One region of the Micromonospora sp. NPDC002389 genome, then DNA from elsewhere that is predicted to be linked to it. Evidence: predicted binding sites of a transcription regulator. Region 1 holds the regulator's gene; the other holds the start of a gene.
The links. Region 1 encodes HrcA, which represses chaperone genes, less so after heat shock. Its sites were predicted from a motif close to GGTTNGCACNCTCNNNNNGAGNGTGCNAACC; they were not measured.
Positions count from the first base shown of each region.

Region 2: a site for HrcA is predicted at 2,817-2,847, ahead of groL (chaperonin GroEL). Genes of this name have one in related genera too.

Region 1 is NZ_JBEOWP010000020.1:49,964-56,637, forward strand. It holds gene ABT008_RS27475 (VldE C-terminal domain-containing protein) at 1-254, opposite strand, end outside; gene ABT008_RS27480 (enoyl-CoA hydratase-related protein) at 366-1,154, opposite strand; gene hemW (radical SAM family heme chaperone HemW) at 1,175-2,398, shown strand; gene ABT008_RS27490 (DUF4870 domain-containing protein) at 2,414-3,064, opposite strand; gene hrcA (heat-inducible transcriptional repressor HrcA) at 3,276-4,298, shown strand; gene dnaJ (molecular chaperone DnaJ) at 4,372-5,517, shown strand; gene ABT008_RS27505 (16S rRNA (uracil(1498)-N(3))-methyltransferase) at 5,519-6,253, shown strand; gene ABT008_RS27510 (SDR family NAD(P)-dependent oxidoreductase) at 6,483-6,674, opposite strand, start outside.
Region 2 is NZ_JBEOWP010000017.1:85,427-92,100, reverse strand. It holds gene ABT008_RS26005 (GNAT family N-acetyltransferase) at 1-637, shown strand, start outside; gene ABT008_RS26000 (hypothetical protein) at 707-946, shown strand; gene groL (chaperonin GroEL) at 999-2,621, opposite strand; gene ABT008_RS25990 (hypothetical protein) at 2,895-4,112, opposite strand; gene ABT008_RS25985 (cold-shock protein) at 4,239-4,439, opposite strand; gene ABT008_RS25980 (GNAT family N-acetyltransferase) at 4,650-5,180, shown strand; gene paaN (phenylacetic acid degradation protein PaaN) at 6,169-6,674, opposite strand, start outside.

The sequences.
Region 1 (6,674 bases):
GCGGTGGCCAGCGCCACCACCACCGCCCGCTCCGGCATCTTGCGCTGAGCGCCGATGGCCGCGATCGTCGCCGCGTTGGCCATCTGCTGCGAGTCCAGCGTCACCTCACCGTCGGCCTGCACCGTGCACGCCCGACCGGCGAACGGCAGCCGCAACTGCTCACCGACCTGCCGCAGACCGAGGACGATCCCGATCACGGCGATCAGCACGAGGACCACGAAACCCGTCACGACTGCCCGAGTCCGCACCCACACCTCCCGGTATCAAGGTCCGCCAAGCGTACGTCCCGCGTCGACCGGTACGAGCGCTCCGACCGATTTACCCCGTCGTCGGTGCCCGATGAGGTTCCCCGGGGCGGCCCTTCCTCACCTGTCGAGTTCGGCGACCCACCGGGGTGGGCGCTTCTCCCGGAACGCGGTGACCCCCTCGATGCCGTCGCCGGACAGGAAGTAGCCGGTGGACAGCGCGGACAGCTCCGCCAGGTCGGCGCGCAGGTCGGTGCCGGCCGGGCGGCGCAGCAGGTCCTTCGCGCCGGCCAGCGCCGTCGGGGCGCCACGCACCAGCGAGTCGAGGTAGCGCCCGACCGTGGCGTCCAGCTCGTCGCCGGGCACCGCCGTGGTGACCAGGCCGATCTCGGCGGCCCGTCGGCCGTCGAAGGTGTCGCCGGTCAGGTACAGCTCGGCGGCGGCCCGCGGGAGCAGCCGGGGCAGCACCGTCGCCGAGATCACCGCCGGGATCACCCCGATCCGTACCTCGGTGAAGGCGAAGGTGGCCTCCGCCGCGCAGACCGCCAGGTCGGCCGCGGCGATCAGGCCCAGGCCGCCGGCCCGTGCCGGACCGGCCACCCGGGCCAGCACCGGCTTCGGGCACTCCCGGACCGCCGCGAGCACGTCACCGAGCATCCCGGCGGGCACCGTGCCGCTGGCGTACGCCGCCGCCGTCTCCTTCAGGTCCGCCCCGGAACAGAAGACCGGGCCGGTGTGGTCCAGCACGATCGCCCGGACGGCGTCGTCGTCGACCGCGGCAGCCAGCCCGGCCAGCAGTTCGGTCATCAACGGGGTGGAGAGCGCGTTGCGGTTGTGCGGGCTGTCCAGGGTGAGGGTGGTCACCCCACGGGCCGTGGCGACCCGCACGAACGCGTCGGGAGAGGTCATGTGAGGGCACACTAGTGGCCATGCCCGGCCTCCTTCCAGCAGGCGAACCCGTACCCGCCGACGGATCGCTGCCCGCCTCCGCCCTCGCCCGCGTCGGGCACCAGGGCTTCGGCGTGTACGTGCACGTGCCGTTCTGCGCCAGCCGCTGCGGCTACTGCGACTTCAACACGTACACCGCCGAGGAGTTGGGCGGCGGCGCGAGCCGGGAGGGGTACGCCGACACGGTGCTCGCCGAGCTGGCACTCGCCGCGCGGGTGCTGGGCGAGACGCCACCGGGCCGGGTGGAGACCGTCTTCGTCGGCGGCGGCACCCCCACCCTGCTGCCCGCCGACGACCTGGCCCGCATCCTCGACGCGATCGACCGCACCTGGGGGCTGGCCGCCGACGCCGAGGTGACCACCGAGGCCAACCCGGAGTCGGTCGACCCGGTCTCGCTCAAGGAACTGCGGGCAGCCGGCTACACCCGGATCTCGCTCGGCATGCAGTCGGCCACGCCCGGGGTGCTCGCCGTGCTCGACCGCCGGCACCGGGCCGGTCGCGCACCGGCCGCCGCACTGGAGGCGCGCGACGCCGGGTTCGCGCACGTCAACCTGGACCTGATCTATGGGACGCCGGGGGAGCGGGCGGAGGACTTCGCCGAGTCGCTGGCCCAGGTGGTGGCGGCGGGCGTCGACCACGTCAGCGCGTACGCCCTGATCGTCGAGGACGGCACCCGACTGGCCGCGCGGATGCGACGCGGCGAACTGCCGTACCCGGACGACGACGTCGCCGCGGAGCGTTACCTGGCCGCCGAGGCCGCTCTCGACGCGGCCGGTTTCTCCTGGTACGAGGTGTCCAACTGGGCGCGGACACCCGCCGCCCGGTGCCGGCACAACCTGTTGTACTGGACCGGTGGCGACTGGTGGGGCCTCGGCCCGGGCGCGCACAGCCACGTCGGTGGAGTGCGCTGGTGGAACGTCAAGCACCCCCGCGAGTACGCGAGCCGGCTCGCCGCCGGTGAGTCTCCCGGGATGGCCCGGGAGGTGCTCACCGACGGCGAGGCACACATGGAGGACGTCATGCTCCGGCTGCGGCTCGCGTCCGGGCTGCCGCTGGACGTCCTCGACGAGGCCGGTCGGGCGGCCGCCGCACGGGCGGTGGCGCAGGGACTACTCGCCGCACCCGCCCACGCGGCCGGCCGCGCCGTCCTCACGGTGCGCGGCCGGCTGCTCGCCGACGCCGTGGTGCGGGACCTGCTGCCCTGACAGGCGCCTCCGAGGTCAGCGCTTCACGAAGGCGTAGGTCATCGGGTAGCGGTAGAGGGCGCCCTCGTTGGCCTTGACCCCGGCGATGATGCCGAAGATCACCGGCACGATCCAGACCAGGAACGGCACGAAGAACAGCAGTCCGCAGGTGATCGCGGTGAGCACCCAACTGAGCAACCCGGCGATCGCCCAGGTGATCTGGAAGTTCACCGCGGCCACCGAGTGCGCCCGGACCACCGGGCTCTGCTGGCCTCGGGTCATCATCGCGATCAGCGGCGCGACCCAGCCCAGCAGACCCCCACCCACGATCACCCCGAGCGGGCCACCGAAGTGGGCGATCAGCGTCCAGGTCTTGTCCTCGTTGTTGGCGTAGCCGCCGCCGGGGGGACCGTAACCACCCGTCGGGTACCCGACACCGGGTGCGCCACCCGGCGGGTACTCGCCCGGCGGGGGATAGCCGCCCGGTGGGGGATAGCCGCCGGGCGGCGGGTAGCCGCCGGGCGGCGGATAGTCACCGGGTGGGCCGTAACCACCGGGCGGCGGGGGCTGGTCGCCGGTGGGCGGCGGATAGTCGCCGGGCGGGGGATAGCCGGGCTGGCCGGACGAGCCCGACAGTGGAGACGTGGGGTCGTCGCCGGAACCTGGAGGACGAGGTGGTTCAGTCATGTGGTCACGGTAGGTGCCAGCGGCAACGGACGCACCATAGCGACACCGGGGCGTGTCAACCCGTCGGCCGGTTTCCGCCACGACCGGGACGACTTGATCATCGCGGGCACGGGAACCCCGACGTAGACTGGCACTCGCTACAGTCGAGTGCCAGAGTGTTCCTCTGGCACTCTGAGCGCTCCGGGCTGACCTGCGACAGGAGGTGGGGAGGATGGGTCTCGACGACCGGAAACTCGCCGTGCTCCGGGCGATCGTCGAGGACTACGTCGCCACCCAGGAGCCGGTCGGCAGCAAGGCGCTCGTCGAACGGCACCAACTCGGTGTGTCCCCGGCCACCGTACGCAACGACATGGCCGTGCTGGAGGAGGAGGGCTACATCCGCCAGCCGCACACCAGTGCCGGACGGGTGCCCACCGATCGCGGCTACCGCCTCTTCGTCGACCGGCTCAGTCGGGTCAAGCCGCTCAGCCCGGCCGAACGCCGGGCGATCGAACGGTTCCTGGTCGGTGCGGTGGACCTCGACGACGTGGTGCACCGCACCGTACGTCTGCTCGCGCAACTCACCCGCCAGGTCGCCGTGGTGCAGTACCCGAGCCTGGCCCGCTCCACCGTCCGGCACCTGGAACTCGTGCCGATCTCGACCACCCGACTGACGCTGGTGATGATCGCCGACACCGGCCGGGTCGAGCAGCGGCTTGTCGAACTGCCCGCGCCGGTCCCCGCCGACGACGTCCTGGACCTGCGCCGACTGGTCAACGAGAAGCTGGTCGGCACCCGCCTGTCCGACACGCCACCGCTGGTGCAGACGCTCATCGACGAGTGTGCGCCGCACCTGCGCGCGGCCATGACCACGCTCTCCACCGTCCTGCTGGAGACCCTCGTCGAACGGCACGAGGAGCGGCTCGCTCTGGCCGGCACCGCCAACCTGGCCCGGGGCGGCCTGCTCGACTTCCAGGGGTCGCTGCGCCCCATCCTCGAAGCGCTCGAGGAGGAGGTGGTGCTGCTCAAGCTCATCGGCGAGGTCGAGCCGAGCACGCTGCGGGTCCGCATCGGCGACGAGAACCAGATCGACAACCTGCGGGCGGCGTCCGTGGTCAGCACCGGATACGGCCCGGGCGCGACCATCGTCGGGGGGATGGGCGTGCTGGGACCGACCCGGATGGACTACCCCGGAACAATCGCCACGGTGAGGGCCGTGGCACGCTACGTGGGCGAGCTGCTGGCCCAGAACTGACCAGTCAGGGCCGACGGCAGGCTGCCGCCACCGACCGGCGTAACGCGAGACGAACACGAGGACACGGAACCCAGTGGCCAGGGACTACTACGGCATTCTCGGCGTCAGCCGAGGGGCCTCCGACGACGAGATCAAGCGCGCCTACCGCAAGCTGGCGCGCCAGTTCCACCCGGACGTGAATCCGGACCCGGAGGCCCAGGAGAAGTTCAAGGACATCAACGCCGCGTACGAGGTGTTGTCCGACGACCGGAAACGGCAGATCGTCGACCTCGGTGGCGATCCGCTCGCACCGGGCGGCGGCGGTGCCGGTGGGCCGGGCGGCCCCGGTGGCGCCGGACCCTTCGTCGGCTTCCAGGACATCATGGACGCCTTCTTCGGCGGGGCCACCGGCGCCGGGCGTGGCCCGCGACCGCGTACCCGGCCCGGGGCCGACGCGATCCTGCGGCTGGAACTGGACCTGCAGGAGACGGCCTTCGGGGTCGAGGCCCCGATCACGGTCGACACCGCAGTGCTCTGCACCACCTGCACCGGGGCCGGCACGTCCGCCGGCACCCACCTGGCCACCTGCGAGGCGTGCGGTGGCCGGGGTGAGGTGCAGTCGGTGCAGCGCACCTTCCTCGGCCAGGTGGTCTCCGCCCGGCCGTGCACGGTCTGCCAGGGCTACGGCACCACCATCCCGCACCCCTGCCCCACCTGCGCCGGTGACGGCCGGGTCCGGACCCGCCGCTCACTGACCGTGAAGATCCCGGCCGGCGTCGAGGACGGGATGCGGATCCGCCTCGCGCAGCAGGGCGAGGTCGGTCCGGGTGGCGGCACCGCCGGTGACCTGTACGTGGAGATCCACGAGCGGCCGCACGACGTCTTCTCCCGCAAGGGCGACGACCTGCACTGCCGGGTCACCGTGCCGATGACCGCCGCCGCCCTCGGCACCCGGCTGACCATCAAGACGCTGGACAGCGAGGAGCCGGTCGACGTCAAACCGGGCACCCAGCCGGGCAGCACGCTGCGGCTACGGGCCCGGGGCGTACCGCACCTGCGCGGTGCCGGTCGGGGCGACCTCTACGTCCACCTTGACGTGCGTACCCCGACCAAGCTCGACGCCGACCAGGAGCGGATGCTGCGGGAGTTCGCCGTGACCCGGGGCGAGGAGGTCGCCGAGCTCAGCAAGCAGGGCGGCTTCTTCTCCCGGATGCGCGACGCCTTCAACGGCCACGCCTGAGGTGTCCGCACCGCTCTTCCTGGTCGAGTCGCTGCCCACCGGCGACTCGATGGTGCTCGACGGGCCGGAGGGCCATCACGCGGCCACCGTGCAGCGGCTCCGGGTCGGCGAGGAACTGCTGCTCGCCGACGGTCGGGGCGGCACCGCCGAGGCCGTGGTCAGCGCCGTCGGCCGAGGCACGCTCGACCTGGACATCACCGGTCGCGGGTACGTCGACGCGGCGAACCCGCGACTGGTGGTGGTGCAGGGCATCGCCAAGGGTGACCGGGGCGAGTTGGCCGTGCAGGCGATGACCGAGACGGGCGTGGACGAGATCGTGCCCTGGGCGGCATCCCGCTCGGTGGTGCAGTGGCGCGGCGAACGAGGCGTACGCGCCCGGGGCAAGTGGGTGGCGACCGCCCGGGAGGCGGCCAAGCAGGCCCGCCGGGCGTGGCTACCGGTGGTGGCCGGCGCCCCGGACGAGTCAAGCGCGTCGGTGGCCCGCCGGATCGCCGGTGCCGCCGCCGGCTACGTGCTGCACGAGGAGGCGAGCGACCGGCTGACCACCGTCGAGCTGCCCGACCGGGGCGAGATCGTGCTGGTGGTCGGCCCGGAAGGCGGCATCAGCCCGGCCGAGCTGACCTCCTTCCAGCAGGCCGGCGCGCAGCCGGTCCGACTCGGCCCGTCGGTGCTGCGTACCTCCACGGCCGGGGTGGCCGCCCTGGCCGTACTCGCCACCCGCCTGCTGCGCTGGTGACCGCCACCGGCCACGCCCGCGCGGCGGGGCCGGTACGCCCTGCCCGATGGCCGTGGCCGGTATCTCGTGCCTGATGGTCGTGGTCGATGCGCCGTGGCCGGCGGTCGTGGTCGATGCGCCGTGCTCGATGCGTCGTGGCCGGGCCGGGGTATGCACCTCGGCCCCTTTGCTCTGCTTCAACGGACGCAACGGTTTGCGGTCGGACGCGGCGCTCTCCGGCCGGGGATCTCTAGGTGCGCAGGTAGGAGGCGCCGTTGAGGTCCACGATGGTGCCGGAGGCCCACTCCGCCTCGGGGCTGGCCAACCAGTGCACCGCCGCTGCGATCTCCTCGGGGCGGGCCACCCGGTCGAACGGGCTCTGTGCCCGGATCGCCTCGCCGCGCGGCGACTTCAGGTGCTCGTTGGTCATGTCGGTCGCCAC
Region 2 (6,674 bases), on a different contig from region 1:
GCTGGCCGAGTCGGGTGCGGTCGAGATGGTGCTCGCCGGGAACCCGCCGCACTACGGCTGGCCCGGCATCGACGTCCGCTACACCCCGGCGATCTGTCTCGCGCTCGCGCTCGGCTACCGCCAGGACGGCACCGCCTGGAACATGACCGCCGACCTGTCGTACGACTCGTCGCCGGCCCTGCGCTCCACCGAAGCCACCGAGGCCCGGTTGGCCGGGCAGGGCGTGACCGTACGCCGGGCCGAGTCGAGCGACCTGCCGGCGCTCGCCGCGTTCGCGCGTACGACCTTCGGCGGGGCCTGGGACGCCGAGCTGGCCGGTTCGGTGGGCCGTCCCGACGCCGGCTGCCACCTGGCCGAGCGCGACGGTGAGCTGCTCGGCTTCGCCGCGTACGGGTCGTCCCGGCCGAGCTGGTTCGGGCCGATGGGCACCGCGCCCGCCGCCGAAGGGTCGGGGATCGGCGGTGTCCTGCTCCGTCGCTGCCTTCAGGACCAGCGGGCGGCTGGCGTCGAGTTCGCGCAGATCGGCTGGGTCGGGCCGGTGCCCTTCTACTCGGGCAGCGCGGGTGCCCGGATCGAGCGGGTCTTCTTCCTGTACCGCAGGGCGCTCGGCACCCGGAACGAGTCAACCGGCACATAGGCGCCGATAGCACCGTTCACCCACCCCGGTCATCGACGCCCCCTACGGTTTTGCATAGAGGAGGCAGCCATGACCACGGATGACGAGCAGACCCGGGACGCCCTGGCGGTGCCCCTGGTCGCGGTTCCCGAGCTTCCGGCTCAACTGCCGATCGACCGGCTGGACTACGGCGACGCCGAGCAGTTGGCGGAGATGAGCGGGGCAGCCGAAGCACCCGAGGAGCCGCTCATCCTGGTCGACGAACCGGCACCGCACCGCCCACCGTACGACCGACCGCAGCGGCGCGACGAGCGGCCGCTACCGACATAGGAAAAGGGCGGACCGCTGACGCGGCCCGCCCTTTCCGGCGTTGGAGCTGGACTCAGAAGTCCATGTCCCCGCCACCCGGACCAGCCGGGGCGGCCGGGGTCTTCTCCGGCTTGTCCGCCACGACGGCCTCGGTGGTGAGGAACAGCGCGGCGATCGACGCGGCGTTCTGCAGCGCCGAGCGAGTCACCTTGGCCGGGTCGATGATGCCCGCGGCCAGCAGGTCCACGTACTCACCGGACGCGGCGTTCAGGCCGTGGCCGGCGTCGAGGTTGCGGACGCGCTCGACGACGACGCCACCCTCCAGGCCGGCGTTGACGGCGATCTGCCGCAGCGGGGCGTCCAGCGCGATCTTGACGATCTGCGCGCCGGTCGCTTCGTCGCCGGCCAGGTCCAGCTTGTCGAAGGCGGTCTTGCCGGCCTGCACCAGCGCGACACCACCACCCGGGACGATGCCCTCCTCGACGGCGGCCTTGGCGTTGCGGACGGCGTCCTCGATGCGGTGCTTGCGCTCCTTGAGCTCGACCTCGGTGGCCGCGCCGACCTTGATCACCGCAACACCGCCGGCCAGCTTGGCCAGGCGCTCCTGCAGCTTCTCCCGGTCGTAGTCGGAGTCGCTCTTGTCGATCTCGGCCCGGATCTGGTTGACCCGGCCCTGGATCTGCTCGGCGTCACCGGCACCGTCGACGATGGTGGTCTCGTCCTTGGTCACCACGACCTTGCGGGCGCGGCCCAGCATGTCGAGACCGGCGGCGTCCAGCTTGAGGCCGACCTCCTCGCTGATGACCTGGCCACCGGTGAGGATGGCGATGTCGGTCAGCATGGCCTTGCGGCGGTCACCGAAGCCCGGCGCCTTGACGGCGACCGACTTGAAGGTGCCCCGGACCTTGTTGACCACCAGGGTGGCCAGGGCCTCGCCCTCCAGGTCCTCGGCGATGATCAGCAGCGGCTTGCCCGACTGCATGACCTTCTCCAGGATCGGGAGCAGGTCCTTGACCGACGAAATCTTGCTGTTGGCGATCAGGATGTACGGGTCGTCGAAGACGGCCTCCATACGCTCCGGGTCGGTCATGAAGTAGGCCGAGATGTAGCCCTTGTCGAAGCGCATACCCTCGGTGAGCTCCAGCTCCAGCCCGAAGGTGTTGCTCTCCTCGACGGTGATGACGCCTTCCTTGCCCACCTTGTCCATCGCCTCGGCGATGATCTCGCCGACGGTGTTGTCACCGGCGGAGATGGAGGCGGTGGAGGCGATCTGCTCCTTGGTCTCGACGTCCTTGGCGAGCTTCAGCAGCTCCTCCGAGACGCTGGCCACGGCGGTCTCGATGCCCCGCTTCAGGGCCATCGGGTTGGCGCCGGCGGCCACGTTGCGCAGACCCTCGCGAACGAGAGCCTGGGCCAGGACGGTCGCCGTCGTCGTGCCGTCACCGGCCACGTCGTCGGTCTTCTTGGCGACCTCCTTGACCAGCTCGGCGCCGATCTTCTCGTACGGGTCCTCGAGCTCGATCTCCTTGGCGATGCTCACACCATCGTTGGTGATGGTGGGGGCACCCCACTTCTTCTCGAGCACGACGTTGCGGCCCTTGGGGCCGAGGGTCACCTTCACGGCGTCGGCGAGCTGGTTCATGCCCCGCTCGAGGCCGCGGCGAGCCTCTTCGTCGAACGCGATCATCTTGGCCATACGGCGTTGTCCTCCTGGACACTCACGGACCAGCCGGGGTGTGCCCCGGACGGGCCGTCTGGTGTACGCACCTTGGGACGTCGCCACCTGGCGACGGCGACGTCTCCTCGGCCGGGCCGGATAGCCCGCGACGACCGGCCACTGCCCCGCCCGGGGTCGTCCCCCGAGTGCGGCGGTGGCCCCACCGTCCCGACCAATTGGCACTCACGCCATGCGAGTGCCAATGACTTGTTTAGCACTCTGCCCTGCCGAGTGCAAGCACGACCGCCGCGATCAGCCGAGTTCGTGCGCCAGTTGGGCGTCGTTCACCGGACCCTCGTGTGCCCGCTGCTCGGCGTACGTGACGACCAGCCCGACCAACTGGGCGAGGTGGGCCGGCAGGGTCAGCAGCGCCGTCATCACCGTCACCACGACCGTGCCCACGGTCACCATCCGGGTGTCCATCGGACCGGTGCCGATCGACAGCAGCGCCACCTGCTCGATCATGGCCGCGGCCAACGACACGGCGATCACCGCGCCGATCACCAGCGCCAACCGGCCGAGCAGCAGGCCCAGCCGCTGCCGCAGCATCTGGTGCGAACGGCCGATCGGGTTGTTCCGCTCGAACAGGTAGACCGGGCCGACCATCGCCAGCGCGAACACCGCGTAGATACCGGGCAGGAAGCAGAGGCAGAGGCCGAACAGCACGATCATGCCGACCAGCAGGGTCCAACCCCAGAGCCCGAGCGCCCGCCGGAGCCCGTAGCGCAGGGCCGTGCCGAGGTCGACCGGGGCACCCGCCGCCTGCCGGGCGATCACCCAGGTGCCGGCGGCCCACCCCACGCACTGCGCCAGGCTGGCGATCAGACCCGCCCCGAACAGGCTGCCTACCCACACGAAGGCATCGGCCCAGAACCCGGTGGGCAGCGCGGCGCTGTCGCTGGCGAGTTGGTCCTCCCAGCGCGCGGTGGGGTCGATCACCAGCCCGAGCACCGCCACCACCACCGCCGGCAGCACCTGCGTGATCAGAACGATCGGCAGCAGTACCGGCCAGCCCCGGCGAACCGCGCCGACACAGCGCGCGTACCAGCCACCCACTCCGGCACCGGGCGGATTCACCAACGGGCTGGCCGGGTCGAGGCCGTGCCCCGGGTACCCACCGTAGGGCGACGTCGGATAGGGCTGACCGGGATAGGGCAGCGGCCCCCCGACCTGACTCGGGTACGGCTGACCGGGATAGGGCTGCCCCGGGTACGGCTGCCCCGGGTACGGCTGGCCCGGGTACGGCTGACCCGGATATGGCTGACCGGGATACGGCTGGCCCGGATGGGGCGTCGCTGCGTCGGGTAGGCCGGGCACGCCGGACTCGGGAACGCCGCCCCCCGGCGGGGCGTCAGCCGACCCCGCACTGTCGGGCTCATTCACCAGCGGGGTCGGCTCGTTCGCGGGCGAGGGCCGGTCCGGCTCGTCGGGGGACGAGGACGGACCCGCCGGGGGCGGCTGGTCGGACATGGACGCTCCTCAGCGATGGCTGGATCGGCCCATGATCTTCCCTGGTCGGCCCCGGCGCCGCAGCCCTGCATCGGCCACGTTCCCAAAACCCCGTCCGACGACCAGCCGGGCGAGGTCCGGGTGTGCTCAGATGACGCGTACCCGCTCGGCCTGGGGGCCCTTCTGGCCCTGGGCGATCTCGAACTCCACCCGCTGGCCGTCGTCCAGCGCCTTGTAGCCGTCCATCTCGATCGCGGAGAAGTGGACGAAGACGTCCTGCCCGCCGTCGACGGCGATGAAGCCGTAGCCCTTTTCGGCGTTGAACCACTTCACGGTGCCCTGTGCCACGGTGTTGTCCTCACTCTGCGCGGCGTACCACAACTCCGGGCACCGGCACGCCGAGCACCCGAAGACCACCGGTTTCAGCGATCCGCGACGACCCCGAAAACGGTGACCGAAATCGCACGCTACACGAGGCGTGACGACCGCGCACGACCACAAATCGGGCGTATTCCGACTGACGACATCGCCGTACGTCATTGTGGTAAGCATGCCGACATGACCAGCGCCATCGACGGGACCGGCACCCTGCGGGCGGACGTCCGCCGGGTCGAGCCGACGGACGCCGCCCGGATGCGGGCGCTCCGTCTGGAGATGCTCGCCGACGCCCCGCTGGCCTTCCTGGAGACGATCGCGGAGGCCGCCGCCCGCCCGCACGCCGAGTACGCCGCCCGGATCGCCCAGGTCTCGGCCGGCACCCACACCGCCCAGTTCGTGGCGGACCCCGGCGGCCGGCTGGTCGGGCACGCCGGCGGTGTCGCCCACCCCACGGAACTCGCGGTCACCGTGGTCTACGCGGTCTACGTCACCCCGACGTGGCGCGGCACGGGCCTGCTCGCGGATCTGATCGAAGCGGTGGGTGCCTGGTCCCGGGACTGCGGGCGGCGCGAACTGATGCTCGAAGTCGTGGTGGGCAACGACCGCGCGTACCGCGCGTACCAACGGATCGGCTTCGCCGACACCGGGGTACGGGTGCCACACCCGACCGTCCCCGCCCTCCGCGAACTCCAAATGCGTCGCCGGGCGTAGTCGGCGGTCGGGCAGGGGGTGTCCGGGGGGCCACCCTGGTCGGGGTGAGGGTTTCCGGGCAGCCCACCCCGCTCCGGGCGGTCAGGCTTGATCCCTCCACGGGGTGGGCTGCCCGGAAACCCGACCAGGTCCGGCTGACCCCGTGGGCTTGCCCTCGGGGCGGGCCGCCCCACTCGCCCTCTCCCTGCTCGGCCGACCCCTGCTCGCCCTCTGCCTGCTTGCTCCAACCTCTACTCGGCCTGCCCCTGCAACCCCCAACTACCGCTCGGCCCAACTCCTGCTCGGCGACGACGGTCGCGGGGTGGCGGACCGGCCAGGATGTCCCGGCGGATACGGCGTGCGCCAGGTCCCCTGCGCCGCCTTTGCTCTGCTTCAACCCACGCAACGAACAGGGCGATCCGTTCCTCTTGGCAGATACCGCACTGGCAAAGCCATGACAATTGCCCAGAACCAGCACGATCTCCTGGAAGTGTTGCGTGGAGTGAAGCAGAGCAAAGGCGGCAGGCTGGAGTACCGCCGGCACCGTCCCCAGCACCCTGCCCCAGCCCGCCCCGCCCCGGCCCAGCCCGCCCCGACCGACTGGGCCCGGCCCGCCCGACTCGGCCCGGCCCAGCCCGCCCGACCGACTCGGCCCGCCCCGATCGACTGGGCCCGGCCCGCGCAGAGCCGAGCAAACCGAGCAGAGTCAGCCCAGCCCAGCCAAGCCAAGCCCAGCCGAGCCGAGCCGAGCCGCCCCAAGCCTGAGCAGAACCCGGGTCCCGAGCCACCGCACAACGCGGACGACAGCCCTGACCCGTCCGCCGATCAGCTCAGCTCATGCTCTGACGGTGACTCACCGGGGTTCCGGGGCAGCCCGACCCGCGCAGGGATCAAGCCTGACCGCCCGGAGCGGGTCGGGCTGCCCCGGAACCCCCCACCGCAAGCACCCGGAACCCCCCACCGCAAGCACCCGGAACCCCACACCGCAAGCAATCGAAACCCACACCCCTTAGGCGTGCCGCCGGCTCTGCACGATGCGGAAGCGGTTGGCGACGTACGCGCCGTCGGTGAGCGCCGAGTTCGCCGCCGCGTTCGCCCCGCTTCCGTGGAAGTCGGAGAACGCCGCCGACTGGTTCACGAAGACGCCGCCGGTGAGGTTGCCGGACAGGTGCACCCCGACCTCGATCGCGGCGTTCTCGGCGGCGTCCAGCACCGCCTCGTCGGTGGAGTAGACGGCGGCGGTGAGCGCGCCCTTCTCCCCCACGGTCGCGCGGAGGATGTCGAGGCTGTGCGCGGTGGAGTCGGTGGCGATGGCGAAGGAGATGGGTCCGAACCACTCCCGCGAGTAGGTCGCGGTCTCGCTCGCGTCCAGCTTGACGACCGTCGGCGTACGGACCACCGCGTCCGGGAACGACGGGTGCGTGACGGTACGCGACTCCAGGACCGGCGTACCGACCTTGGTGACCTCGTCGAGGCGGTCCAGGACGCCGTCGTTGACGATGGCGCCGGTCAGCT